2 regions of the Lactobacillus sp. W8093 genome follow, and region 1 is predicted to be linked to the other one. Evidence: predicted binding sites of a transcription regulator. Region 1 holds the regulator's gene; the other holds the start of a gene.
The links. The regulator LexA, encoded in region 1, represses DNA repair genes until DNA is damaged. The targets are predictions, from matches to a motif close to CNAACANNTGTTNG.
Positions count from the first base shown of each region.

Region 2: H3T47_RS01015 (replication-associated recombination protein A) is a predicted target of LexA. The motif match lies at 12,468-12,481, and genes of this name have one in related genera.

Region 1 is NZ_JACFRL010000008.1:42,406-57,945, forward strand. Features, by position in the region: gene H3T47_RS06655 (hypothetical protein) at 1-83, opposite strand, end outside; gene H3T47_RS06660 (DUF3883 domain-containing protein) at 219-1,466, opposite strand; gene tsf (translation elongation factor Ts) at 1,622-2,497, opposite strand; gene rpsB (30S ribosomal protein S2) at 2,537-3,340, opposite strand; gene H3T47_RS06675 (GIY-YIG nuclease family protein) at 3,496-4,527, opposite strand; gene H3T47_RS06680 (1-acyl-sn-glycerol-3-phosphate acyltransferase) at 4,586-5,200, shown strand; gene H3T47_RS06685 (cyclopropane-fatty-acyl-phospholipid synthase family protein) at 5,287-6,462, shown strand; gene H3T47_RS06690 (FAD-binding oxidoreductase) at 6,531-7,931, opposite strand; gene H3T47_RS06695 (ABC transporter ATP-binding protein) at 8,054-9,844, opposite strand; gene H3T47_RS06700 (ABC transporter ATP-binding protein) at 9,847-11,601, opposite strand; gene H3T47_RS06705 (YneF family protein) at 11,672-11,887, opposite strand; gene H3T47_RS06710 (DUF896 domain-containing protein) at 11,956-12,204, opposite strand; gene lexA (transcriptional repressor LexA) at 12,350-12,973, shown strand; gene H3T47_RS06720 (MerR family transcriptional regulator) at 12,988-13,362, opposite strand; gene H3T47_RS06725 (hypothetical protein) at 13,423-13,722, shown strand; gene H3T47_RS06730 (nucleoside phosphorylase) at 13,938-14,702, opposite strand; gene rplS (50S ribosomal protein L19) at 14,803-15,150, opposite strand; gene trmD (tRNA (guanosine(37)-N1)-methyltransferase TrmD) at 15,268-15,540, opposite strand, start outside.
Region 2 is NZ_JACFRL010000001.1:209,829-225,368, reverse strand. Features, by position in the region: gene H3T47_RS01055 (HNH endonuclease) at 1-509, shown strand, start outside; gene H3T47_RS01050 (BspA family leucine-rich repeat surface protein) at 557-2,497, shown strand; gene H3T47_RS01045 (SLAP domain-containing protein) at 2,567-4,090, opposite strand; gene H3T47_RS01040 (BspA family leucine-rich repeat surface protein) at 4,269-6,110, shown strand; gene H3T47_RS01035 (SLAP domain-containing protein) at 6,175-7,695, opposite strand; gene H3T47_RS01030 (BspA family leucine-rich repeat surface protein) at 7,895-9,826, shown strand; gene H3T47_RS01025 (hypothetical protein) at 9,894-10,664, opposite strand; gene H3T47_RS01020 (SLAP domain-containing protein) at 10,874-12,397, opposite strand; gene H3T47_RS01015 (replication-associated recombination protein A) at 12,558-13,880, shown strand; gene H3T47_RS01010 (hypothetical protein) at 14,029-14,340, opposite strand; gene H3T47_RS01005 (hypothetical protein) at 14,685-15,056, shown strand; gene H3T47_RS01000 (alpha/beta fold hydrolase) at 15,258-15,540, shown strand, end outside.

The sequences.
Region 1 (15,540 bases):
GATTGAGACGTGTTTTTGGCAAAACACAAATATATTAAAAATGCCCCGACTGCTAATGAAATTAGCATTACCCAAAATCCCATAAGTTTTCACCGTCCTTAAAATAATCTTAATTACAGAATAGATGATAGTTTTAATAATATAAAGGAAATTTGAAAAGCTTAATTCTAATTAAATCACTTTTACTTTAACTTAACATTAAAAAATCTTGACTTGAATCAATCTTCTCTTTTTACCTGAACATTAACCAGGTAATTAAGAGCTGTCATTTTAATGTCTTTTGCATTAAAAGGATCTTCAATGAGAGAAATTACTGGCTGCTGTCCTACCGAAAAGAATACTTGGTAAATCCAATAATTTTTTAAGACCTTTGATTTTTCAAGTTCATTGTGAGAGATATAAAAACTAAAACTATTGCTCCTATTTCCTTTTGTTGTTTTTACTTCTATATATCTTGGAGTACCATCTAGCTCATAAGATAAAATATCATATCCCAATGAATCATCAACTTTAGATTCCCATTCCACATTTAGATTATTGAAATCTTTCAGCCTTTTAACCTCACTATTAAAAACAATTTCTTCTCCAATCATACCTAGCTTGATGTTTTTTTGCTCTTTAGTTACATAATCAATTTTTGCTTTATTATGCTCCTGATGTCTCTTTTTTTTACTAGAGTCCAAAAAATGAGTAATACTTTCGGTGATTATTATTGGATTATTATATATTTCTTTATATGAATATTCTTTATCTTCAGGGATTTGTGGAGTTTCAATATCATAAGATTGGTGTTTTAGCCTATTAGGATAATCAGAACTATTTAATTTCTTAGCATTGGGAAAAAGAAAATAAAGATAATTACCATATTCAATATTAGACCAGTTTTTAAGCGCTTTATCCTTTCTTTTCATATCAATTAACATTTTTTGCAACTCATAAATTGACATATTTTTTAAATCTTTTGTCTGATAAAACTGTGATAAAAAGTATGTCAGTGGTTCCTTTGCAAAAATATTTAAGTATTTATAAGGATAATAAACAGATAATATTTTATACTTGAATATATCTGAAAGTGGAATAGCATCAATTTCTTTACTCGTATTATCTTTTTTGCCTAAGTCAATAATTTTGACAATTGCGGCTTTCAAATCAGTAAAAGACTGATTTACATTATTTCTTTGCCAGGCTTTTGTAACAACGTAATCTTGTTTTTGTTGGCTATAATAAATGCCAAATTTTTTTGAATTTGAGCCCTTCATACTTCCTAGTTTGTCCAATTCAAATTCAAGCCTATAACAAAAACTGTTTTTATTTTTCTTACCAACAACAAAATTATCGATTTTCATATTATTTTTGATATATTCTATCGTGAAAGTTTTTGTAAAAGGTAATCTTAATTGTTCTAATTTATCTTCTTCATTAATATATGAAGATAGCATATAATCAAAATCAGTTAATTTTCTCATAGTAATCCTCAAATTTACTTTAACTATATCTTATTCCTGCTGACACATTCCTACCACTAGGTTAACACTGTTTCAATTTAATTTGGTGTAAATCTCATAAACGACAAAAAACCTTATCCTAATGGATAAGGTTTTTTATAAAGAATTATCAAATATTATTTCATTTGTTCTTTTACTTCAGCAGCAAAGTCTTCTTGCTTCTTTTCGATACCTTCGCCAACTTCGTAACGCTTGTAGCCAACAACTTCGCAACCTTCAGACTTAGCGTATTCAGCAACAGTCATGTCACCATCTTTAACGTATGGTTGATCAACTAAGCATATTTCGCTAAGGTACTTGTTTACTCTACCTTCAACAATCTTAGGAATAATATTTGCTGGCTTACCTTCATTTTCTGTTTCTTTAGTGAAAACAGCCTTTTGACGGTCAAAATCAGCCTTTGGCACAGAGTCCTTATCAAGATATTCTGGATTGATTGCTGCAACGTGCATAGCAATGTTCTTGGCAGCTTCTTCACTGTTACCTTTTAAAGTAACAACAGCAACAATTGCACCGCCGTTGTGCTTATAAGCACCGAAAACTTCATCATCGTTTTTGGTAATCAAATCAAATCTTCTTAAAGTGATTTTTTCACCAATAACGGCAGTAAGGTTAGTAATTTCTTCACCAATTGTGGAATTGCCCATTGGAGATTTTAATGCTTCCTCAACGTTAGCTGGTTTAGCTGCTAAAATCGCCTTAGTCACATCATCAACTAATTTGATAAATTTATCATTTGAAGAAACAAAATCAGTTTCAGAATTGATTTCGACTACAACAGCATTATTTCCTTCAAAAGCATATTCAGCTAGACCTTCAGCGGCAATACGACCACTCTTCTTAGCAGCTTTTGCAACACCATTTTCTCTTAAAATGTCAATTGCTTTTTCAATATCGCCGTCAGCTTTAACCAAAGCCTTTTTGGAATCCATCATTCCGGCACCGGTACGGTCACGCAATTCTTTTACTTGTTTAGCAGTAATATTTGCCATTATTTATCCTTCCAAATAAAAACTTATTATTAACTAAGACTAGTCTTCATCTGATTCAGAAGTTTCTTCAGCTTCAACTGCTTTTTCAGCATCATTTTCAGCTTCAGCATTTTTATCTTCTGCACCTTTAGCCATCTCTGCTTCAGCACTGTCATCATCTTGACCTTGCTTACCTTCGATAACAGCATCAGCCATAGCACCTGAAATTAAACGAATAGCACGAATAGCATCGTCATTTGCAGGAATAACTACGTCAACTGGATCTGGATCAGTATTAGTATCAACCATAGCTACTACAGGAATTCCAAGAATGTTGGCCTCGTGAACAGCAATCTTTTCCTTCTTTGGATCAACTACGAATAAAACATCAGGAATTCTAGGCATATCTTCAATACCGCCTAAAAATCTTTCTAATTTATCCTTTTCTTTAGTCAAAAGAGAAGCTTCCTTCTTTGGCAATACATCAAATGTGCCGTCTTCTGACATCTTCTTTAAATCTTTTAATCTTTGTACTCGGCTCTGGATAGTCTTCCAGTTAGTCAATGTACCACCTAACCAGCGTTGGTTAACGTAGTATTGACCAGCACGAGTAGCTTCTTCAGCAATTGAATCTTGAGCTTGCTTCTTAGTACCAACAAATAGGATAACGCCACCATTTTGAGCAACGGCTCTAACAAATGAATAAGCATCATCTAACATTTTAATGGTTTTTTGCAAATCAATGATATAAATTCCATTTCTTTGCGTGAAAATATAAGGAGCCATCTTAGGATCCCATCTTCTAGTTTGATGTCCAAAATGAACACCAGCTTCAAGTAATTGCTTCATAGAAACTACTGACATATTAACTTCCTCCTACGGTTTTATTCTTCTCAAGCGGTCATCTCAGTATTTCACCATTGTGTGGCACCAAAATACTGATTGCTCTTGATGTTTTTTACATATATGCAACATGGCATACGATAAAATAATACTAGATTATGGCTAAAGATGCAAGACTAAAAGTCAACTTTATGCTCTCTTAAAAATTGCTCTTTCCACTGTCGCGAATGATGTTTAAACCAATATTCTCTTTTAAGAGCCAATTTCTTGTCCTGAAATTCTTCGTGGTAAATCATTTTCACGGGTCTTCTTGATTTAGTATATTTTGCTCCTTTGCCGGTATTATGAGCTTTAAGCCTTTTTGCCAAATCATCGGTAAAGCCCCCATAAAAGCTGCCATCATGACAGAGCAGTACATAAAAATAATAAGTTTTATCTTTTCCTCGTTCTGCTTTATCGCTATCTGTTTCGCGGATGATATGTTGAATTGCTGGAAGATAATTTCCTTGCTTGTCGTGAACCTCAATTGCATCTTTAAGCACCAAGCCATCACTACCGGTATGCTTAACGGCCTCAATAATAATCAGATTGCTGTCTTCGCCGCGATGAGAAACATAGGGCTGTACGACTTTAATACTCAGATCATGCTTAAGACAAAAATACGCAATTTCATTTAATCGCTCAGGTCGATGCACCATAAACATTTTACCTTTCATTTTGAGCAGTCCGCTTGCCACCGTGATTATTTCTTCTAAATTTATTAACAATTCATGACGAGCAATAGCTTTAGCTGGATCAGGATTAACCTTGTGATTTTGTGCTACTTTAAAATAAGGCGGATTAACAACGATCACATCATAGGAATCTTTACGCAAAAAGTCTGGAGCATCTTTAACGTTTTTTTGGAAAACCTGAATTCTGTTCTCCATTTGATTTAGGGCTATGGAACGCCGAGCTTGTGAAACAACCTCTTTTTGGATTTCAACAGCATCATAATGAGCACGATTAAAGTATGCCATGTACATTGTCGCGGCACAATTACCAGCACATAAATCAGCAACTTTAGAATTATCTTTAATAGCGTCTTTAGCAGCAGCAGCTAAAAGCAAGGTATCTAAAGAAAAACTAAAAGAAGTGTTATTCTGAATAATTCTCAGGTTATCGCTATACATATAATCAATTCGTTCATTTTTCAATAATTTTTCCATAAAGATTTATCCTCTCTCGCAGCTTTGCTATAATATTTTACATCAATTGGAGGAAATTATGTTTTATCATTTCATTCGTCCGGTAGCAAGACTCATAGTCTGGCTATTAAACGGACATTTACATGTTAACCACAAAGAGAGAATTCCTGACGGCAATTATATTTTGGCTGCCCCACACCGCACGTGGTGGGAACCAATTCTCTTTGCCTTAGCAGCCAGCCCGAAAGAGTTTATGTTCATGGCAAAAATAGAATTGTTCAAAAATCCAATATTAAGATTTATTTTAAAGCATGCCCATGCTTTTCCGGTTGACCGTGACCATCCCGGTCCATCAGCTCTCAAAACGCCTATTAAAGGCTTAAGAAACGGCAATTATTCATTAATCATTTTCCCCTCTGGCACCAGGCATTCTTCTGAAATGAAAGGCGGAACAATTGCAATTTCTAAGCTGTCAAATAAGCCGATTGTACCCGTAGTTTATCAAGGACCTCTAACATTTACCGGTTTATTAAAGCGGCAACCTTTAGAAGTATGTTTTGGTGAGCCATTTATGGTTGATCGTAAAATAAAATTAACTCATGAAAATGAAGCAATGCTTGACAATAAGTTGAAAAAAGCCTGGGATAAAATCGATCACGAACAAAATCCCAATTTTCACTATTTACCCAGATAAAAATTATAGTACACAATCTCCAAGTCTTTTTTTCAAAACGAGTGTTAGAATATTATTGTAGAAAATCTAGACGGAGGAATTTAAAATTGTTGGAAAAAACTTTTTATAGGACTATGTTAAGCAAATCTTTTCCCTTTCCTGTTAAGGTAACTTACTGGGATGGTAAAAGTGAAGTTTACGGAAATGGTACTCCAGATATAGAGATTATTTTCAATGAAAAGATACCGACTAGTGCTATTTCTAAAAATGCTTCCCTTGCTCTAGGCGAAGCATACATGGATAAAAAAATTGAGATCAAAGGCAGTTTGCAAAAATTAATTTGTGGTGCTTATGAGAGTGCTGATAGTTTTATGCGCTCAAGTAAATTCCGCAAGTTCCTACCAAAAGAAAAACACACTGAGGAACAAAGTGAAAAGGATGTTCAAAGCCATTATGATATTGGTAATGATTTTTACAAGTTATGGCTTGATCCTACATTAACTTATTCATGTGCTTATTTTGAAGACGGAAACGAAGATTTAGAAGCTGCACAGTTAGCAAAAATTCATCATATCTTGAATAAACTACATCCTGAAAAAGGGAAAACTTTACTCGATATAGGCTGTGGCTGGGGCACTTTAATGCTAATTGCCGCTAAAGAATATGGCTTAAAAGTAACTGGTGTCACACTCAGTGAAGAACAGTACAAATTAGTCCAGAAGAAAATTTACGATCAAAATTTACAAGATGTTGCCGAAGTAAAACTGGAAGATTACCGTGAACTGGGAAACCAGCAGTGGGACTACATTACATCTGTGGGAATGTTTGAACATGTTGGTAAAGAAAATTTAGGAAAATATTTTGCTGATGTAGCCAAGTACCTCAAGAAGGACGGAATTGCTCTTATTCATGGCATTACTCGTCAACAAGGTGGAGCCAAAAATGCCTGGATCAATAAGTATATATTCCCGGGTGGTTATGTGCCTGGTTTGACCGAAAATGTTAACCACATAGTTGAAAATGGCATGCAGATAGACGATCTGGAAATGCTTAGAAGACATTATCAGAAAACCTTGGAAATTTGGGACAGTAATTTTAACAGCAAACGAGACGAAATTCAGAAAAATATGGGTGAGCGTTTTACCCGTATGTGGGATTTGTACTTGCAAGCTTGCGCCGCTTCTTTTGAATCAGGCAATATTGATGTAGTACAGTATTTGCTAACTAAGGGTCCTTCTGGTAAAAACTTACCGATGACTCGAAAATATATGCTGGCTAAATAAAAAAAAGCTGATAAACATTTATCAGCTTTTTTATTTTGCATTTATATTTCAGTTTCTACTTTTAAAACTTACGGTTTAAAAATCTTACCTGGGTTAACAATGTAGTTTGGATCAAATAATCTCTTAACCTTACGCAGTAAGTCAGTATAATCCTTACCGTAAAAGTCTTCATAGTAGTTTGCTCTAGCATAACCAATTCCGTGTTCACCAGACATATTACCATCAAGAGATTTAGCAGTTTTATATAGCTCAGAAATAACTTTGTCACTCGTTTTAGCATATTCTTCATCTGTCATATCATCTGAGCAGAGGTAAATGTGCAGGTTGCCGTCTCCAGCATGACCAAAGTTTGGAATACGAATATTTAGTTGCTTTTCTAATTCTTCAATCCGATCCAAAACTACTGGAATATGGTTAATTGGAACACAAACATCAATTTCATCCATCTTTGGTGTTGAATTCTGAATAGCAAGTAGCAATTCTTCACGGCATTTCCAAATCTTCTTAGCTTCTTCTGAGTCAGCACTTAAAACAATTGCTTTTTCTGCTTTAAATGGTTTGACAGCTTCCAAAGTTTCATTCAATTCTTCACGCCATTCATTTTCTGTGAAGGAGTCTAAGCCGATAATGATAAAACCATCACCATGCTTAATTGGAAATTCATCTTTTGCGTAAGTTTCCCATAATTTAACAACTTTACGTCCCATAAATTCAACTGTAGTTGGTACCACACCTGACTTCAAAATTGCTGGTACAGATCTAATTGCATCATTTAAAGTTGGAAATGGAATAATAGCATTAATTGACTTGTGCGGTCTTGGGTAAAGACGAATTGTTACCTCTGTGACAACGCCTAAAGTACCTTCTGAACCAATAATCAGGTCACGTAACGAATAGCCAGATGAAGATTTAACTGCTTTAGAGCCAAATTTATACAATTTACCATTAGTCAAAACTACTTTGATTTCACGGATATGTTCTCTAGTAACTCCATACTTGATAGCTTTAAGTCCACCAGCATTGGTTGAAACATTGCCGCCAATAGTAGCCCAGTGCATAGCAGGTGCCGGCATGTACATAAACGGTTTATCTGCAAGGTATTCATCAAGGTCCTTTAAGCGTAAACCTGCTTGCACAGTCATGGTCAAGCTTTCTGGATCATATTCCAAAACCTTGTTCATTTTAATCATGTCAAGTGAAATTCCGCCATCGACTGCTAAGTTGGCACCCATTAAGCCAGTTGAATTACCTCTTGGAACTAAAGGTATTTTATTGTCATTGGCATATTTAACTACATGCATAACTTCTTCGTTAGTTACTGGTTGAATAACCAAATCAGGCATGGCTTTTACAGTCCCAAATTGATCATGATCCCAGTGTGTGGTTGGTTTGGTAATAAATCTCTCTGGGTCAGAAATGAATTTTCTTAAGTTATCAAGATCAGTTTGATTAATTTTATGATATTCCATTGTAATTCCCTTCTTAAAAAATCATAATTTAGCTACTGCTAACATGATAAATTTACTCTATAATGTAAACGCTGTCAATAGCTATCATAAAAAAGCACAAAGTTTTATCTTTGTGCTTTTTTTCACTTTTGGCTATTTTGCAAGGTGTATAAATTATAATAATAACCTTTTTGTGAAAGAAGTTTTTCGTGATTACCTCTTTCAACAATTTTACCGTCATTTAAAACAATAATCTGGTCTGCGTCAACAATCGTTGAAAGCCTGTGTGCAATAGCTAAAGTGGTACGACCCTTACGCAGGCGTTTCAGTCCTTGTTGAATTAATGTCTCCGTTTCGGTATCAACATTTGCAGTAGCTTCATCCAAAACTAAAATTTTAGGATCGGTTACTAAAGTTCTGGCAAAAGAAATTAACTGTCTTTGACCCTGACTGAATTCACTACCACCTTCACCAACTTTAGCATGATATTTACCCGGGAGGTTTTCGATAAAAATATCAGCTTGAACTGTTTCGGCCGCTGCTTTTATCTGCTCATCAGTAATATTTTTGTTGTACAAGCGAATATTCGAATTAATATCACCGTAAAACATAAAAGGTTCCTGTAAAACTAAGCCTAATTTTTTACGTAATTCCTCTTTAGGATATTTCTTAATGTCAACTCCGTCTATCAAGACCTCGCCTTTATAAAATTCATAAAAGCGCATCATCACGTTGATAATAGAACTTTTTCCGGAACCGGTGTGTCCCACAATTCCTAACGTTTCGCCTGGATTAACAGTGAATGAGATATCATGTAGTATTTCGTTCTTGCCATCATAAGAAAAACTTACATGTTTGAACTCAATCTTACCCTGGTTAATTGTCAAACCCGCTTCAGCATTCTGTTGGGGTTCATAATCAGTATTGTCCAAAATACGAAAAATTCTTTTACCGGCAACAATTCCGTCTTGGAAGAAGGTCATTTGATCCATCATATTTGCAATTGGATTAAAGAATTGCGAAATATATTGTGAAAAGGCATAAACCACACCTGCTGGTACAAACGTTTCTCTCAAAGGAAAACCAAAGTACATTAGGGTCAGTGCTAAAGCAAGGGAATAAAGCAAACTAGTTAACGGTGAAAGCAAGAGCGAATTAAGGTTGATCATATCAAACCTGGTTTTCATTAAAGCATGGTTTTCATTTTCAAAATTATTAGTCATGCGATCTTCCTGCTTAAACTGCTGAATTAAGGAGACGCCCTCAATCGACTCGTTTAAGTTAGTATTGATACGACTCAGTCTTTCACGATAACTACGATAAAGTTTTGAACTTCTTTTCGAATATTGCCAGATAATCACTAAGAGCAGTGGTAAAAATGCCAATACTATAAAGCCGGCTGTCACATTTGTTGAAAACATTGCCACCATGGCGGAAATGATAGAGAAGAATGACATGACCACACTTGACAAAACGGTCAGGAAATTACTCAAAGTCATGGTATCATTTGTCACTCTTGAAACAATTGAACCTGCTGGAGTTTGGTCAAAATAGCGCATCCCTAGTGTGTGCAACTTTTTGTATAATTCAGCACGCAAGCCTTCAAGTGATTTTTCAGAACCTAAAGCAAAAAAATATTCATAAGTAAATTGCAAGATACCTTTAATTACTGAACCGAAGGCGTAAAGAAAACCTGCAAATAAAATGACCTGTGTTGTTACATCAGTTTTAACCAAGAAGTTATCAAGAAAATACTGTAAACCGTAAGGCAATAGCACATTAATAATACTTACAAGGAGAGCACCAATGCCCGCGATTATCATTTCATTTTTAAAATGCAAGACAAAACGCAGAAGTCGTCTAAATATGCTAAGTTGTTCTTTTACCGGAATTTCCTGAGACCAAACAGACTGGAAAGATTTTTCATCATCCATATTTATTCACCCACCTTGTCTTCTAATTCCTGTCTTTGCCACATATCAGCGTACCATCCGTTCAGTTCCAATAAATCATCGTGTGTGCCACGTTCAACAATTTGACCATCTTTGAGAACCAAGATTAAATCCGCATTCATTACAGAAGTCAACCTATGCGTTGCAATCAATGTCGTCTTACCTTGGCGCTCTTTTCTTAAAGATTTTAATATTGCCATTTCAGTTCTGGCATCAACCGCTGATAAAGCGTCATCCAAAACCAGAATTTGACTTTGCTTAAGAAGCGCGCGGGCAATTGACATCCGTTGCTTTTGTCCTCCAGATAATGAAACACCGTTTTCACCAACTAAAGTATTGTAGCCACCTGGCATTTGTAAAATATCATTGTGCAAATCACTTTTCTTAGCTGCAGATACAATGGCACTCTCATCGCTGTCAGCTTTAGAAAAGGCGATATTTTTTTGGATACTAGTCGAAAAGAGGTAATTATCCTGCGGTACATAAGAAATTTGACGCAATAATATATTAAGAGGAATTTCTCTGATGTCATGACCATTTAAAGTAATTTCACCGTCATATTTGTCAAATTCTCGCAGTAGTAATTGAATAATGGTAGTTTTTCCAGCACCAACTTTTCCTACCAGTCCTAAAGTTTGTCCTGTATGCAAAGTAAAATTAACGTTTTTTAATACTGGTACTGTTGGTTCATCAGGATAGGCAAAAGATTTAACGTGATATTCCAAATTGCCGGCAATATCTTTGGCTGAGAGGCTCTGGTCTGCGTATTTATCCGTAATTTCTGATTTTTCATTTAGCAGTTTTTCAACTCTGTCATAACTGGCGCTCCCGCGTTCCAAGATATTAAAAAGGTAGCCAATTGCAAACATTGGCCAAACCATGTTGCCGATATATGCGATAAATGAAACCAGTTGCCCGATTGTCAATACTTTATTTAAAACTAGCAAGCCACCATAAATAATAGTTATTGTGTATGTTAGCCCAATAAGTAAAGTTCCCAGAGGGTCAAACAGTGAATCCCATTTAAATACTTTTTTATTAATATTAATGGTTTCATCAATCATCTGGTCAAAGGCTTCCGTGTCTTCCTTGCCTTGCCCAAAAGTTTTAAGTACCTTGATGCCAGAAACAGATTCTTGCGTTTTGTTATTCAGCTTGGAGAAAGCAGCTTGAGATTTATCAAAAGCATCGTGCAGACGATCACCTAATTTCCAAGCACCCCAAGCTAAGAATGGTAAAGGCAGTAAAGCCACAATGGTTAAGCGCCAGTCAACAAAAGCAATCATGGCAACCATGGTGGAAACACTCATAATAAGCGAGTCAACTAGCGTTAAAACGCCTTCTCCTGCAACTTCCTGAATTGCGGAAACATCGTTAGTGGCATGAGCCATTAAGTCGCCAGTCCGGTGACGCTGATAAAACGTGCGATCCATTGCCATAAAATGACTAAACAATTTAGACCGCATTTGCAGCTCCAACTCTGCAGCACCGCCCCAAATTTGCTTACGCCAAAAATAGCGGAAGCCATAAAGTAAAAGTGCGGCAAAGATAATTGCTAAAATAAGCAGTCCGTATTGCTCCCAACTAATATGACCACGGTCTAATTGATCCGCCATCAAACCCAAAATCCGAGGTGGCACTAAATTTACAATAGAAGTAAGTGCCAAAAATGTGACACCGATAAGGTAACGCTTTTTTTCCTTTTTAAAAAACCAACCTAGTTTAAAAAATATTCCCATGTTTCACCTGAACATTAACAATAAAAAAACGGAGACATACGCTCCGCCTTTATTTCAATTTAGCAAATTTTTATTTTTGGTGCTTCATCATGTTCATCACTTGGTTAACCTTCTTGGCTGAAGGTTTTTGTCCCATTTGTGACATCATAGCAACAATCATATCTTCACTAATTGGCGGATTATCCTTAAAGTATTTTTTCATATATGCTCTTGCACCATAAAAACCACCGACTAGGCCTAATAAAAGTGCTATAACAATTAAAAAAATAGCTAAACCCAATTTCATAAAAAATCACCTCAATTTGTCCAATAGGTATATCTTACCTAAAAATTAAGTAAAATTAAAGGTCAAAGTTAATCTTTTCTTAAACCTTTCTGACGTTGTGCTTTTTTGGCTTTTTCAGATGTTATTTCCTTGCCATTTTTATCAATAATGACCAAATTCTCAACATCTTGTTTAAAACCAGCTCTGAAATTTTTAATAAATTCCTGATGTAATTTTTTTCTTTCGTCTTCTTCTGCAGCAGTCAAATCACTGCTTTTTTTCTTATGATAGAGTTCATTAATACGATTAATTAATTTTTGTTCATTATCTTCTGTCATTTTCGCACCTCTCAATTATGAAAGTCTACCTTATTTTTGGTAATAAAAAAAGTTTAAGATTTTTCAGAACATTTGTTTGTAGTATCAAAATAAATCTGCTAAAATAAATAGTATCAAGAAAACGTTTAAAATACTGGAGATTACAATGACGACGAAACAAAATACCAAGCAGTTACAAATTTTACGTTATATTTATGAAACCGTGGCAGATCGCGGCTTTCCACCAACTGTTCGTGAAATTTGCCATGCAGTTGACCTATCGTCAACTTCTACAGTTCACGGACATTTATCTCGTTTAGAGCGTAAAGGATATTTAATTAAAGATGCAACGAAACCCCGAGCTCTTGAAATAACTGAAGAAGGCAAAAAAGCTATTGGCATCAAGCCTAATGAAATTCCTGTTATTGGTGATGTGGCTGCTGGTCAACCAATCTTAGCAGTCGAAGATATCGAAGATTATTTTCCTCTGCCGCCTGATTTAGCTAATGATGCTGGTGACCTCTTCATGTTGAGAGTTCACGGTGAAAGTATGATTAATGCTGGTATTTTAAATGGTGATAATGTCATTGTCCGCAAGCAAAGTACGGCAATTAACGGTGAGATAGTAGTAGCCATGACTGATGAAAATGAAGCCACCGTCAAACGCTTTTATAAGGAAAAAGGTCATTATCGCCTACAACCTGAAAATGATACGATGGATCCGATTATCTTGTCCAGTGTACATATCCTGGGTAAAGTTGTTGGTCTTTATCGGAGTTCCATAGTTTAAGTTAAAAATTTGCACTATTTTTCTCTTGATTCAATAGTGCTTTTTTTCTGTAAAATTTCTCCTACTTCTTCCAGTACCTTTTTCTGCATTTTTAATTTGTTAATTTTGGCAGATATAGTAGTGATTTTTTCTGCAATCAATTTTAAGTTTTGCTTACGCTGCTTTTCAGTACTACACGATTCATCGTGTAGTTTTTTTATTTCCTTAATTTCTTGCAGTGAAAAACCTAAGTCTTGAAACTCTTTTACTGTTTCAAAAATATCACATTCGTTTTCAGTAAACCAATAGTTTCTTCCCTTACGAGCAGGATTTAATAAGTTTAAGTAGATATAATGTCTAACTGTATCACGTGTAGTATTTTCCTTTTGGATAAATTCTTTCAAATACATAATTATCTCCTTGACGTAGGGTCGACCCCAGATGATTAAATTTTAGCAGGAGGTATTAAAATGTCATATCTAACAATCTCTTTAACTATTATCTATGGTGCTCTTATGATTAGCGCCAGCTTTCTGCTAATCATTAGTCTGCCAATTTGGCTGATCATGATCAACGTTTTGTTTGCATTAGGCATTATTGCTGGAAGTATTCTAAAGATACCACTTTTAACTACTATATTTTTAGTAGCACTTTTATTTACCGCTCTAGCAAATGGTTTTTCTCTCCATCACCAAATTACTTGGATTCACTGGTTCATAAGACTCATTTTAACCGTAGCCTTAATCTGGCTAAATTTAAGGTTTCGCTAAGCTAACAAGTATTTTAGTCATTTTTATGACTATCTTAAAACGGCTTAAAATACTCTTACGAAAGGAAAAAGGTAACTTTCCACAAGCAATGCTATATTTGTTTTCACAAATTTTTATAAGCAAAAACGTTGATTATTAGGCAGGTATTTAGATAACTTGTGAATTATGTGGCTGTTTCACTTTGGTTCCACAGCAGTATTTTTTCACAAACTTGGTTAAATTTCACTAATGATATTAGCTGCTAAATTAATTGCTGCTTCATGAGCATCCCTGCCCCAGCCTCTTTCATCATGCTTTTCTACGTCTTTAAGAGAATCCGCTGTAAATAATATTTGTGCAAAGTCGACCCCTCTAAATTGTGCACAAGCAGCGAGCGCTGCACATTCCATTTCAACACATGAGGCGCCCAGTGCTTTAGCCTGTTTTACTTTCTTGGCAGTTTCTCTAAAAAAACCATCAGTAGTCCACGTAGTTACTTCCTTAACCGTAAATCCATTTTCGCTCATTAGTTTCTTTGTTTTGTCTAAAAATGCGGATTCTAACTCGACAAATGTCCCTGGTTTTAAATAATGAAATGACGTACCTTCGTCTCTTATGGCTTTTGTAGGCACCAGAAAATAATTTTCCGGTAAATCAACCAAACAACCTGCTGAGCCAATTGCTAAAATCTGTTTAACACCGTAGCCTATTAACCAATCTAACAGTTGCACAGCGGCCGCGGCCCCCATTTTAGCCTGACAAAGGGTAAACTTTGCTCCATCTAAATCAACTTCATAAATGGGAGTTTTTCCTTCAAAACATTCAAAAAATCCCACTTGTTTATGAGGACGACCAACTAAAAATTTATTGATTGCAGCAGTAGTTAAAAAGGCAAACAGTAATTTAGGTTGAAAATGAAAGTGATTAATTTCTTTTTCGTGCTCTGGTTCTAAAACTGCTTTTGGACTAGTATCAAAATTTAATAAAAATGGTTCATTCATAATTCTACCCTCCATAAAAAATATTTTGCTGAAGATTTTAACATAAACAAAAAAGAGAATCATCCCTTTACGGAATGATTCTCTTTTACTTAAGCGTTAATTAACGACGCTTTTCTGCAATTCTAGCAGACTTGCCGTGACGATCACGTAAGTAGTAAAGTTTAGCACGACGTACACGACCGTGACGCAATACTTCAACCTTGGCAACACGTGGATCGTTTACTGGAAAAGTACGCTCAACACCAACACCAGATGCGATCTTACGTACAGTGTAACTGGCACCAATGCCAGTTCCCTTACGCTTGATAACTACGCCTTCAAACATCTGAATACGTTCATGTGAGCCTTCAACAACACGAACATGAACACGAACTGTGTCCCCTGCACGAAAGTCAGGAATATCGTCACGTAATTGTTCTTTGGTTAATTCTTGAATTAATGGATCCATTTTTATTTTCTCCTTCTGCGGCATTCATTAGCGTTTTCTACGTCAGCGGAATACCCCTAACTATTAGTGCAAAATAAATTCACACCTCAGTTATACTAGCAAAATTAACAGCTAAAATCAAGTTTGATCTTCTTCCTGCTCTATTTGCGCCAGCATTTTTTCTTCTTCTTTACTCAAAGTATAATTTTTAAGCAAATCTGGGCGATACAAATAAGTTGCCCGTAAAGCTTCCTTGTGCCGCCATTGAGCTATTTTTTGGTGATTGCCAGACGTTAAAACCGCAGGAACTTTCATACCCTCAAAATCATCAGGTCTAGTATATTGGGGATATTCCAGCAAGCCGTGAGCAAAGCTTTCTTCCACTGGTGAGGCATCATTGCCTAAAATTCC
Region 2 (15,540 bases), on a different contig from region 1:
CTGTCGACTTTAAACTAAATGAAGTGGATTACATTGACCGTGAGCGTATTCGTGCTAAATACCATTATCGCTGCCAATATTGCGGCAGACGTGGACGTAGCGTCGATCACAAAGACCCGGTTTCACTCTCACATAATAATGATTTTGATAATCTGATTTTATCCTGCACGGAATGCAATCGCATCAAGTCCAACATGCCGTATAAATTGTTTGTCAGTTTAAATAATGAAATTCCTGAAGTTAACCAAAAACTGGTCAAATATGAAGACGCTCTTGCTACTTTGAAGGGTGAATTTGAGGAAAGACGACGGGAATTAGCCGCTAAAATGCACCTAAAAGGCGTTGTTAATGATCCTGAACTTGACCAGATCCGTAAGCAAAACAAAAAATTGCAGGATGCAATTGATAGCTTGGAGAGCGATTATTCTGACTTGCGTTCTTTACGCGAGCAGCACTTTATGACTGGCTGGAAACTAGCGCAATTAAACAAAAAAGAAGATATTATTTAACTTTTAAAAGGCTTACAATGAAGTTAAGGAAAAAGGGAGGTTAAAAAATGAAGTCAACTAAATTCAAGCAAAATATTTTAGCAAAATTGGGGATCAGTATGGCTGCCGCAGTCTTGGGCATGATGAGTGGCGCTAATCTAGTCCAGAATGTTTTGGCAGCTTCTGCTGCACCTGCTGCTAACGATCAAACTGCAAAAACAACACCGACTGCAACCAGCACTGTCAATAATCAGCTAGGCTTTTGGACTGGCACAGATGGCAGTTGCACTTGGAAATATGACGTTCTTACCGATACTCTGACTATTAGCGGTACTAAGGGAGCACAACTGTCAAGTACGCCTTTTACTAAAGAATTCAAATGGGCTGGGAATATCGAACATATTGTTTTTGAAGCTCCGATTCAAATGGCACCGGACTCAAAAGAAAAATTTGCTCAATTAAGTTCACTGCAAGATATCAAAGGTATAGACAAAGTTGATACCAGCAACGTAACTAATATGTCGAAGTTGTTTTCTGACGATTCGAACTTAACCAGTCTTGATGTCAGCCATTTTGATACTAGCCGGGTAACCGATATGAGTCAAATGTTTTTGGGTCTAAAAACGACCGAACTAGATGTCAGTCACTTTGATACCAAAAATGTAGTAAACATGAACGGCATGTTTGAATCCACAAAAGCCAAGCAGTTAGATATTAAGAATTTTAATACATCCAACGTAACCGATATGGGAAATATGTTTACCTATACAGTTGTTACTCAACTGGACTTAGACCACTTTGATACCAGTAATGTAACTAATATGGCTAACATGTTTGCGGAAGCTAAGGTCACACAACTTAATCTTAAAAACTTTAATACGCAAAATGTAACAAATATGAGTGGGATGTTCGCAAATGACAGCCTAACTGATTTAGACTTAAGTAATTTTGACACCCACAATGTTACTAAAATGAATGGTATGTTTGAAAAGCTTAAAAAAGTAACCAGTCTTGATTTAAGCAATTTTAATACCCAAAATGTGACCACAATGGCCTATATGTTTGCGGACGCGCCTGATTTAGTAAAGGTAAATACCACTGGCTGGGATACCCGCAACTTAACAGATACTCAGTATATGTTTAAAAATATGAATAGCCTAACTGATTTCGATTTGGATAATTTGAACACCAGTAAAGTCAAAGATATGACTGGGATGTTTACCGGTTTTAATCATCTTGATCAACTGGACTTAAATAAATTAGACACACGCAATGTCATTTCCATGGTTGGTATGTTCGAAAATGTCTCTAATGTTAAGAAAATTGATGTCAGTCATTTTGATGTTCGCAAAGTTACGCGCACTTTCAATATGTTTAGAAAGTGTACGGCTTTATCTGAAGTAAATTTAAAGGGTTGGAACCCAAAGAGTTTAACGGATATGGGCAACATGTTTAGGAATGATAAAAATTTAGTTAATGTCGATTTAGGCAAGCTGAACACCAAAAATGTTTCCAGTATGATTGATTTATTCAGAAATGATACCAAGTTGGAAACTGTAGACCTGCATGACTGGAACACGAGTAAAGTATATGCGACGGCTAGAATGTTCATGGATTGTCCTAATCTAACTTATGTCAACTTACACGGGTGGAAAATGCCCAAGTTAGAAGATTCAACGCAAATGTTTTATCACGATAAAAACCTGATCGGTGTGGATCTTAGTCATTTTAATATTCATAATAGTCAAATATTACTGGAAGCTGGTAATCCTAAAGGGTTTGCTGTGAAACTGGGCCATTACCGTTTGCGTAAGAGTTCAGGTGTAGGTCAAGGATTTAAGCATATTCAGGCTGTAGGCAAAGGAACAATTAGAAATCCAAAAGGCAAAAAATATACTGCAAAGCAATTATTCAAGCTGTATAATCATTCTGCCAAAAAGAGCCCTAAAGAAACTTATGTCATGTATAATGGTAAAAAACCACAGCTGCCAAAATCATTTCATTTTTAATCTTTAGTAAAATAAAAGGATTAGTTCATTTCAGAACTAAACCTTTTTAATTTGGCTTTCCAGCAAACTTTAACTAAAATCTTCGAAGTACAAAGTATCTATCTGGGTTTTAGTGGTTTCTAATAACCAGTTTGCTTGGTCTACTTGTGCCAAAGTTGCTTTTGCTGATCTTAAAGCAACAGCTGCGTTAACTAAAGCATAGTCGTAACTAAGCAAAAGTCCAACATGGCGGCCACTGCCGTTACCAATTTGCTGCCCAGAATCAAAGGCTTTTTGTAGCTGTGCTTTATCGCTATCAGTTGCTATCTTTTGTTTTTGCTCCGCTTCTGCAGGTTTATTTAAAGGCGAAAGCTTTATACCGTCATAAAATTTTACGTCGCTGGCTTTGACGAAACTGTTAACGGAAATTATTTTTTCAGCGGTAGTTAAAGTGTTCCCAGCATTCTGAGAGTCTGACTTAGGACTGCTTAATTGAGTACCGTCATTATTGAGAAGGTCTTTTTTGTTAAAGCTGCTGCTTAAAAGATGGTAATACAATTCAGCCTTATTTGTTATTGCATTCCAAATATAGAACAAGCCGTCAACATTGAAGATGGACAGCTCCGCAGCATTAAAGCTAACTCCAACAGGGTTGCCTGTGACATCATACAACTTAATGTTTGCAGTCTTCTTTGATTTCACATAACTGCAAACTTGAGCAAGATAATCAGAAGTTGGCAAATAGTTTCTTAAATTGATGTAGCTTTCATATATGTACTCGTCAGGATGATCATGCAGACGAAAAATATAGCCTTCAAAGTCTTCCGCCCAAGGTTCAACAGCCAAATCAACTTTTATTTTCTGCCCCTTTTTTAAAACATGTTTTGTTGTCTTATTTTTGATAGTTTGAGTTGCTGTCTTTTTTAAGACCGTGGCAGTTGTAACCCCATTGTAAGTTAGAGGATAACCATCTAAGCTTGCCACATTATAGGCTTTGACATAGCGATTTTTACCAATAGCATAATAATTTTTCCCTTTAATTTTTGTAAGAGGAAGGTAGAAAAAGTGCTCATCGTTATCTGATTTAAAGTATTTACTATAATAGTATTTCGGCTTTGACTTAACTTGTTTAACTTTGCCCTGATACTTAACAATAGCGCGCTTAGGTAAAGTATAACCACTCCTGTTACCGGTTTTAGTATATACAGCTGATTTCTGTAATAAAACCAATTTGCCCTTTTTGCTGTTCTTACCATTGACTTCTTTAATATCCGCCATACTAATGTAGCAACCATCACCAATATTATAGAATTTTTGTCCATTAATTATTTTGGTGCCGTAATATTGCATAACATCTGCATTAAATCCTGGAATGTACTTATAGCCATTGGCATCATCTTCAGCATAAGGCAGATATTTGTTCTTGTTTTTAATTTTATGACCATATTTATTATAAAGATGGGCATCATAGATTAACGTGATTTTACCCTTTGCGGTCTTTTTACTGCTTTTGGCAGCTGCAACTGTATGTATTTGATTGCAATTTGCTAAAAAAGGTGTGACGACCAATGCCAAAGCCGTGATCGCCAAACAGATTTTTTTGGTAAGTTTCATGATTTACCTCCTTACTAATCCTTTCTACTAAATTTATTATAACCTAATATAGGGGTAGTAATACATGTCTTACAGTAAAAGAATAATAGTCTGGCAAAGTTTAACTTAAGTTTTAAATTATTAATTAGTTTTAAGTAAAATACCCGTATAATTAGGGTAAGAGAAAAGAGGTGTCAAGATGAAATTACCTAATTTAATCAAGTTAAAAAAGACAGGCGCAGGCATGGCAGCAATGGCATTAGGTTTATTCGTAACGTTGCACACCAATTTAAATGTTGCTGCTGCAACAGAAACTCATGCTGTTGTCCCAATTAGTGCGACAGGTTTGCCATCTGATGCCGGTCTGTGGACTGGCACTGATGGCAGCTGCACGTGGAAATACGACGTTATTACCAGAACCCTGCGGATTAGTGGCGCGCAAAGGAGCAGTCAATTATCCAGCACACCATTTTTAAAGCAGTTTAAATGGTCTGGTAATATTGAGCATATTGTGTTTGAAACACCGATTCAAATGGCTCCGAATTCGGCAGAAAAGTTTGCCGGTCTTGAGTATTTGGAGGATATTACAGGTCTCGACAAAGTTGATACTAGTCAAGTGACAAATATGGCTTTGCTTTTTACTAATGACAAAGCACTAACTAAAGCTGATGTTAGTCACTTTGATACCAGCCAAGTGACTAGCATGGAACGAATGTTTGACAACACAGCCTTAACAGAAGTAGATTTGAGCAGTTTTAATACCAGCAAAGTCACTAATATGAGTGGTATGTTTAGAAACAGTCCGATGCGACGTCTTAATCTGAGTAGTTTTGCTACCAGCCGAGTGACCAATATGGCAGAGATGTTTGCGGATAGCGATGTGGCAGAACTTAATCTGGCTAATTTTGATACTAGTAATGTCACTAACATGGCTGGTATGTTTGCTGGAATAAAAGTTCCTGAACTAAATCTTAAGCACTTTGATACCAGAAAAGTTAATAATATGTCCGATATGTTTTCCAGTACCCAAAATTTGTCAAGTCTTGATCTGAGTAATTTTGCTACCAGTCAAGTGACTAATATGGCGGAAATGTTTTCGGGCAGTAAAGTTATTCACTTAAACTTGGCTAATTGGGACACCAAAAAAGTTACCAGTATGAAAAATATGTTTCAAGGGTGTTCTAACTTAACTAAACTTGACTTAAGTGGCTTTAATACTGGTAATGTTACAGATATGGCGGGGATGTTTGCAAAATTCGCTCACTTGGATCAGCTAAATTTCAGTCACTTTGATACGAGTAAAGTTAAAGATATGAGAGAAATGTTCGCAGACAATCCGGCTGTTACTAGTTTGGATTTAAGTAGTTTTGATACCAGCAACGTTACTAATATGATCTCGCTGTTTTCTGGAGACAGTTCTTTGGTTAAACTCAATTTAACGGGCTGGAATACCAAGAATGTACGCTGGATGAATTCAATGTTCAGTGGCGACAGCAGTCTAAAAGACATTGACTTGAGGCACTTTAATACCAGCAAAGTTACTGATATGCTTAGGATGTTTAAAGGTGCAAAAAGTCTGGAGCAGCTTGACCTGCATACTTGGGATACACGCCAAGTTACTAGGGTCAGCGAAATGTTTATGGACTGTGATAATCTTGTTTTTGTTGATCTGCGTGGCTGGCGGTTACCAAAAATGTATGATTCAACGGAAATGTTTACTAATGATCAGAAGCTCGCTGGAGTTGATTTAAGTCATTTTAATATTCATAATAGTCAGATTTTGAAAAATGCTGGCAATCCCAAAGGCTTTGTTGTCAAACTCGGGCATTACTGCTTACGTAAGAGTTCAGGAGTAGGTCAAGGTTTTAAACATATCCAAGCTGTTGGCAAAGGCACAATTACCAAGCCTCGGGGCAAAAAATATACGGAAAAACAATTGCTAAAACTGTATAATCATTCGGCTAAAAAGAGTCCTAAAGAAACTTATGTTATGTATAATGGCAAAAAGCCCCAGCTGCCTGAAGGGTTCAAACTTAAATAGATAAGACAAAAAAGCTAATTCGTTATTAAAAACGAATTAGCTTTTTTCTATTAGTCTAAAAGATTTAATCGCCCTGAGGAACAGACATGGTTGTCAGTTGCTCTTTAGCAGTTTTAACATACCAGACAGCTTCAGCAACTTGGGCGATAGTTGCCTTATCAGATCTTATTATGGCAGAGGCATTACTTAAGGAGCTATCATAATTATTCATTAGATCCGTATCATATTTAGCGTTTTGATCTAAATCTTTGCCCTCATTAAAAAGTGCTAGTAATTCTTGCTTGTCAGCAGTCGTTGCAATTCTTTGATCATTTTTGGCCTGCTCAATCGTATTAAGTGCTTTCAGCTTTAACCCGCTGACGTATTTAACATCGCTGACTTTGATAAAGTTATTGCCATAGTTTAATTTTTGGTTATTACTGTGGGTTACTGAATCTTGATCTGGTATCGGATTTGGTTGCTTGTCATCAATCACATTAGTATCGCTGTAATTTAGACAGTGATAAAACAGTTCCGCCTTGTTTTTCTCAGGAATCCACAAGTACATTAAGCCATCAACCGTCAGATTACTATGTGTCGGCTTCATGATATGCTTGCCAGTTGCCTTACCGGAAGTATCATAAAGTTCAACGCTGTTGCCTGCTAATGGGGTGACATAAGTGTAGACTAAGTCACTGTAATCAATAATAGGCAGGTTCCTTTTCAGTTTAACTTCGTATTCTGAAACATATTCATCTGGGTGATCGTGCAATCTGTATATATAACCCTCAAAGCCATCAATTTCGTATGGAATAACAGTTAAATCAAGTTTAATCTTTTGTCCTTTTTTCAGTTTCCGCTTTGCAGCAGAATAATTTACCGTTGTGCTGGAGGTGTTCCTAAGGACAGTCGCTGACGAAACACCATTGTAGCGAGCAATGTGACCGTTAATGTAGCCGACATTAGCTGCCTTAATGTAGCGATTATGTCCTAAAGAGTAATAATATTTCCCTTTAATTTTATGAGTAGGTATATATCTGGGCTTGAAGTATCTGTCTAAATCATTAAGATAATAAAAGTATTTGGGTGTTTTAGTAGCAGTCTTAGCTTTTCCTTGATACTTGACAATTGCATCAGTTCTTAATTTCTTACCAGTTGCTTTGCCAGTCTTGGTGTAAATCAATGAATTGTGACTTAATACTAGTTTGCCTTTTTTAATATTATGACCTTTTACTTCTAAAATATCGGCATTTTTAACGTAATAGTTATGTCCAAGGTTGTAAAATTTTTGCCCGTTAATTTTTTTAGTGCCGTAGTAGGAATAACTGGTTCTGCCATCGCTGTATTCATCAATTTCCATGTCAGTAATCACGTAGCCCTTGGAATCAGCGCTAAAACCTTCAGGAACGGTAAAGCCGTGAGAAATATTCAATTTTATTTTATGACCTGACGGATTGTAAACATAATCGTTTTTAAGCAGCGTAACTTCTCCTTTGGCTTTTTGAGCAGCTTCTACTGTTTGGGAATTGGTGATATTTGGCAATAATGGACCAGCAGTTAATAATAAGGCTGTTAGTCCAATACAAATTTTCTTAAAGCGTTTCATATTATGACCTCACAAATTATGACCTTACAAAGATGAGCTTATAATTTAATGTTATCGTAACCCAAAATGAAACTCAAATTTATTTTATCTGGTGAATTTAATGGATTTGCCTGGCTTTCATTATTTTTAACAACTAGGAAAATTATATTTTGGGTTTGAAACGGCTTATAATTAAGTTAATGAAAAGGAGGTCATGATAATGAATCATAACCATTCAAGACAAATTTTAAGTTTAGTTAAAAAAGTTGGTATTAGCAGCAGTCTTGCTTTTTGTGGTCTGAACTTAATGGCAGCTGCTGTTAAGCCGGTTTCTGCTGCAACTAATAAACCTGATGCTAGCGATCAAGTGAATAATGATATTCAAGAAATACCAGGTATTTGGTCAGGCAAAGATGGTGACTGCAGCTGGAATTATGATATTGTTACCAGAACCCTGACAATTAAAGGAACTCAGAAAAATAGCACTCTTTCGAGTCGCCCGTTTAATGAAGAATGGAGTTGGGGGAATAATATTACCCATATTGTTTTTGCCTCCCCCGTAAAACTTCCTGCAGATTCAAAATATAAGTTTAGCGAGCTAAATAATTTGAAAGACATTAAGGGACTGGACTTAGTTGACACCAGTGAAGTCACTGACATGAGTGGCTTGTTTGATATGGATCAGGCTCTGACTGAGCTTGATTTAAGTCACTTTCAAACTGATAAAGTAACTGATATGAGTAGAATGTTTGAGTCTACAGGACTATCAACGCTAGATTTGAGCAGTTTTAATACTAGCAATGTCACTAAAATGGATTATATGTTTAATGGCTGCACTGCCAAAAGCATTAACTTGAGTAGTTTTAACACCAGTCGCGTTACTGAAATGAGTAATATGTTTAGTCTAACCAAACTTCAAAATCTTAATTTTGCTGACCTTGATACAAGCAATGTGAATGATATGTCAGGAATGTTTGAGCGGGCTGATATTTCTAATTTAGATTTTGCCAAACTCAATACTAGTAAAGTTACAGACATGGAATACATGTTCTCAGGAACAACTGGGGTAAAGACTCTGGATCTTAGTTCATTAGATACCAGTAATGTTATTAAGATGTCAAATATGTTTGCTTCAAGCAAAATAACAAAATTAGTTTTAGACAATTGGGACACCAATAAGGTAACAGATATGTCGTATATGTTTGCTGACTGCCCTAATTTAACGGATGTTGACTTGAGCAAATTGCATACGGCGAATGTCACAAACATGTCATACATGTTCGAAGGCTTTTCACAGCTAGAGCAATTAAATCTAGCCAAACTTGATACTCATAATGTTAAAAACATGAGAGGAATGTTTGCGAAAAATCCTAATCTAAAGAGTATAAATTTGAATCATTTAGATACGTCAAATGCAACTAATATGCGGGAAATGTTTGCGAAAAATCCTAATTTAAAAAGTATAAGTTTGAATCATTTAGATACATCAAATGTAACCAATATGCGGGAAATGTTTGCGGAAGATCCTAATATAGAAAGTCTAGATTTAAGTCATTTAAATACTGCTAAAGTTACCACCATGTGGGGGATGTTTACTGGAGATTATTCTTTAACCAATTTGAACCTGGATGGCTGGAATACTGAGAATGTTAAAGACATGACTTATATGTTTGCTGATAATAAGAGTTTGGTTAGCATAGATCTTTCGCATTTCAGAATGACTAATGTTACTAGTACGACTGGGATGTTTAATGATTGTACTAATCTGATGTATGTGAATTTAAGTGGCTGGCATTTACCGAAATTAAAATCTTCAACTATAATGTTTGAAAACGATAAAAAATTAGTTGGAGTTGATTTAAGCTATTTTAACATTCATAACAGTCAGATTTTGCTCAACGCTGGCAATCCTAAAGGTTTTGTTGTCAAACTTGGGCATTACCGCTTACGTAAGAGTTCGGGAGTAGGCAAAGGTTTTAAACATATCCAAGCAGTGGGTAAAGGGACAATTAGAAAACCTAAAGGCAAAAAATATACTGCAAAACAATTGCTAAAACTGTATAACCATTCGGCTAAAAAGAGTCCCAAGGAAACTTATGTCATGTATAATGGCAAAAAGCCGCAGCTGCCTAAAGGGTTCAAACTTAAATAATATAAAAAAGACTAGTTCGCTTTAACTGCGAATTAGTCTTTTGTTTTATTAGTGAGGGCACTGAAGATTATTTTAATTTGCCTTTATTAATAAGTTCAGCGTCACGAATTGCCAGTTTCTTGTTATGTGCTTCATGGCCTCTATCAGATAGATTAGAATTAAATTTATACCCTCGTTTCTTCAAAGCTTTAATATCGCTTTTAATTAATGATGTATCAACCTGTGGATGTTTCTTGTAATAGTGATAATCGTATAAATAATCACCATATTCTACAACATCACTCCATCCAACATGCTGTTTAGGTGCTTTTGCTTTCTTTGGCTTTTGCACAGGTTGTGGCTTCAAATCACCTGATGGTTTAGTAGTAGGAACATTTTCCAATTTAATCTGTCTGTTTAACCACTTAATTTCAGCGTTAAGATAATTCTTGAAAGTCTTGGCATACTTAGTCTTATAATTTTTAAAATGCTTCAAGACCTTTTTGTAAAAGGCTAATTTTTTAGTCTTATTCGTTAACTTTTGGCCCTTCTTGACATTCTTATTGAAATAATTATTTGCTTTCTGATGGCGTTTTGACCAAGTTTTCTTAGTTTTGTGGATATTGGTCTTAGGTTCGGGATCATTATCTTGGATAGGTTGCGAAATTGGTTCAGCTACAGGAGTTTCAGTTTTATCTGTTGCACTTGTATCTGGATTATTTGTATTAGTGTTGGTATTAGTATTTGTTTGATTAGTTGCAGCCACATCTGCTAAAACAGCTGAAGTTTGACTAATAATTGGCGCTAAAACGGTAATACCCGCGACAGCTGCAACAATAATATTTTTATGTAATTTCACTTTAGTTTACTCCTTTAAATTTGATTTCAATAACCTTTATTACTAAGCCTATCACAACTTTTTGTCAGTTGATAGCTGTTTTTTAATAATTAGTAGCTAATGAATCAGCATCAAACTGATAGTCTCGTTTTTGCCAGGCTCTACATATTGTCTATTATATTTGCTTGGACTATTTTTGTAAAACTAATATTGCTCTGACTAGTAGACATTTAATCACCCGGCGGAGTAGACATAGTTGTCAGCTGCTTTTTAGCGGTTTTAACATACCAAACAGCTTCATCTACCTGTGTGACAGTTGCCTTATCAGACCTTAAAATAGCAGAAGCGTTTCTTAAGGCGCAATCATAATTAGACATGAGATTATGATAAGCGCTATTTTGTGCTAGATCTTTTCCTTCATTAAAAAGTGTGAGTAGTTTCTGCTTATCAGCTCCTGTCGCAATCTTTTGCCCATTTTCAGCCTGCTCAATCGTATTCAGTGCTTTTAGCTTTAACCCACTGACGTATTTCACATCGTTCACCTTAATAAAGTTATTGCCATAGATTAATGCTTGCTTTTTTGCAGGGTAAGTTGGCTCTGAATTTGGCACCGAGTTTGGTTGGTTGGCATCAATCACACTAGCGTCACTGTAATTTAAACAATGATAAAACAGTTCCGCCTTATTTTCCTCAGGTACCCAGAGATACATTAAGCCATCAACTGTTAGATTACTGTATTGCGGCTTTATAATACGTTTACCAATTGTCTTGCCAGATGTGTCATAAAGTTCAACGCTGTTGTCTGTCACTGGCGTAACGTAAGTATAAACTAAGTCGCGATAGTCAATGATAGGCAAATTCTTTTTCAATTTAACATCGTTTTCATCAACATATTCATCCGGATAGTCGTGCAGTCTGTAAAGATAACCCTCAAAGCCATCATTTTGGTAAGGAATAACAGTTAAATCAAGTTTAATCTTCTGTCCTTTTTTCAGTTTACGTTTAACGGCAGAATAATTTACCGTTATGTTGGCGGTGTTCTTAAGAACAGTCGCTGACGAAACACCGTTATAGCGAGCAATGTGACCGTTAATATAGCCGACGTTAGCTGCTTTAATGTAACTGTTATGTCCTAAGGAGTAAAAATATTTTCCTTTTATTTTGTGGGCAGGTACGTATTTGGGCTGGAAGTACCTTGCGACATCCTTAAGGTAGTAAAAATATTTGGGTGTTTTAGTAGCAGTCTTAGCTTTTCCCTGGTACTTAACAACTGTATTAGTTCTTAGTTTCTTTCCCGTTGTTTTGCCAGTCTTGGTGTAAATCAGTGCATCGTGTTTGATAGTCAATTTGCCTTGTGTGATATTGCGCCCATTGACTTTTAAAACATTAGCACTATTAATGTAATAGTTATGCCCCAAGTGGTAAAATTTTTGTCCGTTAATTTTTTTAGTGCCGTAGTAGGGATAACTGGTTCTACTGTCATCATCATAAACTATCATTTCTGTAATCAAATAGCCTTTGGGATCAGCGCTAAAGCCGTTAGGAATGTTATAGCTATGTGTACCCCGATTTTGCTTCAATTTTATTTTATGGCCTGACGGGTTGTAAACATAATCGCTCTCAAGCAGCGTGACTTTTCCTTTGGCTTTCTGAGCAGCTTCTACTGTTTGGAGGTTAGCGGTATATGGCAAAAATAGAGTGGTGGATAGGGCCAGGGCTGTTAAGCCAATGCCAACTTTCTTGAAAAAATTCATATTTTCACCTCATTATATGTGATTTTGTACCTAATATAATTATAACGTAAACTAGTTATTAAAATCAGAGCAAACAGATGTTCATTTATTTTTGCTAGCGGACAAATACTTGTATAATTAGGCTAGTAAGTGTTAAGAAGTAAATAAAGAAGATGTAATGATGAAGCAAGAATCATTATTTGCAAACAGTGGGCAAAATGAACCTTTGGCTAACCGCGTACGTCCCCAAAATCTAGATCAGTTTGTAGGACAAGAACAGCTGCTGGGACCGGGAAAAATTTTGCGCGAAATCATTGATAATGACCAGGTTTCCTCAATGATTTTTTGGGGACCACCGGGAGTCGGTAAAACGACTTTGGCTGAAATAATTGCCCGGCAGAGTCAAGCGAGCTTTTTTAATTTTAGTGCGGTTGACAGCAGCATTACTAAAATTCGCAAAATTATGAAGCAGGCAGAAGCTGAACACGAAGTGGGGCAAAAAACGCTGGTATTTGTAGATGAAATCCATCGTTTTAATAAAGCACAACAAGATGCTTTTTTACCCTACGTTGAACGTGGCAGTATCATTTTAATTGGTGCTACGACCGAAAATCCTTCCTTTGAAGTTAACTCGGCGCTGCTTTCACGCTGCAAGGTTTTTGTCTTAAAACCTCTTGAAGTCAAAGATATCATTAAGTTATTGCAAAACGCTTTGCACAACCCTAACGGTTTTGGCAAGTTAACCGTCAAAATCAGTGAGCAGGAGATTAAAGCCATTGCCAAATTTGCCAACGGTGATGCTCGGACTGCTTTAAATACGCTGGAGATGGCAGTTTTAAACGGTCATAAAACTGGCAATACGATTGCTGTGACTATGGATAGTCTTGAACAATTAATCACCCAAAAGTCGGTCCTGTATGATAAAGACGGAGAAGAACACTACAATATCATCTCCGCTTTGCATAAATCAATGCGTAACAGCGATGTGGACGCGGCAATTTATTGGCTGTCGCGGATGCTTGAAGGGGGAGAAGATCCGCTTTATATAGCACGCAGACTAGTGCGCTTTGCCAGTGAAGATATTGGCTTGGCAGATACTAATGCGCTGAATGTAGCGGTCAACGTCTTTCAGGCTTGTCAATTTATAGGGATGCCGGAATGTGATGTGCATTTGACGGAAGCAGTGATTTATTTATCGCTTGCGCCGAAATCAAACGCGGTTTATAAGGCTAGACTAGCTGCTGAAGAAGATGTTAAGAAGACGATTGATGAACCAGTACCTTTGCAGATTCGCAATGCTCCGACTAAGTTAATGAAAGATTTGGGCTATGGTAAAGGTTACCAGCTCGCGCATTATGCTAAAGACAAGTTAACGACAATGAAAACTATGCCACCGAGTTTAGAAGGACACGAATATTATTTGCCAACCTCGCAGGGTCATGAAGACCGCTTTAAAAAGAGGCTGGAGCAGATTAAAGAATGGCACAAAGAATACGATGATTAGCGCGCAGCTTTTAAAGTCTAGCCTCATTGGTTTTAATTTCCGGGACACTGCTATTTGAGCATCAACTAAAAAGCGGGCAAACCACAATTTAAGTGGTTTGCCTGTTTTTGTGCTCTTTCTTTTCTGTGGCAATATTTATTTAAATTCATTATTTGACGAAAACCATGTTGCCTGAAGCCCACATAATGTAAAAAAACAGAATAACACTAATTATTAGAGCTAATAGCCAACCCAAAACCAAACTTATAATAAAGGTAATATGTTTGTGTTGAAAAAATGTTGTCAATACATCTGACAAAGCTGATAGTAGGAGACCCAAAGCGCCAACGCTTAAACCAAGAGATTTGAAAAACGGTAGGATTAAAACCAACAAGAATTCGCCTAATGCAATAAGCCATACAACTTTATATAGATGATCTGATAACAGTTGTTCTTTCATCTTAGTCTGTTTTTTGGTCATTATTAATAGCTCCAATCATGATATTGCCAAGATTTATTATGCACAAAGCAATATTAAATTTTTCACAGATACAAGAAACAGTTATAATTTAAACTTTTATTTATATCAATGATAATAATTACTTATAGGTTAGTACATAAATATTAAATTGTAAAATTTTTAATTAGAGATAAATTAAGCTGATTTTTGACCAATCTAAAACAGATGTAATAGCTGATTTTTCTGACGGAACAACTGCAGTGACTAATAGAGCCTTTGATTAATACCACATTTCATTTATAATTATAAATAATAAAATAATTAAAATAAATCAAAAAAGAAAGGCTGTGGGAAATAAGATGAAAATGAAATTAGCAAGAGCTGCTTTACTATTGTTGTGTCCATTTGGAATAACGCTTTTTTTCTCCAATAAGCCGAATTTTAACTTAATATGGTCAATTAGTGCGTTCGTCATAACAATAATTGCTACAGCTTGCTTTGAAGTAAAAGAAGAAACATTTACTAAGCAAGTCGAAAATGATTTATTTTATTTTATGGCATTACAAGGTGCACCTATTAGTTTTGAAACTTTATATTTATTGAATATGACAGATGAGCAAGAAGATCACCCATTATTGATACTCTTAATTATTGTCTTAAATCTAATCTGTGTGCTTTTATTTGACTATTTAATTAATCGGGCTAAATTTTACCAAGCTGAAGGTAAAAATGAGTAAAATTTAACAAGATTTGAGTACCAGGCAACTATACTGCTTGGTACTTTTTTCTAGCGTAAAGTTCGTCAGACTTTTTGATAAAAATTGCGTTAGTCTTGTAAACATAATTTGCAATTTACAAGTTAGCTGCATTAATAATATACTTAAATAAAGTAGCAGTGTATGCATAATAACAAGAGATTATATGAATATAGGCAAAAAATGAGTAGTACATCAGTAATAGAAAACGTAGAAATTAACGGCACTAAACTTTATTTTTCAATTAGTTCAAAGCAAGGCCGGAAACCAATCATTTTATATTTGCATGGTGGACCGGGTGATGCCTGCATCCCCCTGACTAAAAAATTTAATAGCGAACTAGAAGATCATTTTATCTTTGTCAATCTGGAACAAAGGGGCAGCGGACTATCGTATTACAAATTTTCACCTGAAGAAAACTTGTCCATTAATACCATCTTGGCAGATATTCATCAGTTTGTGCTTT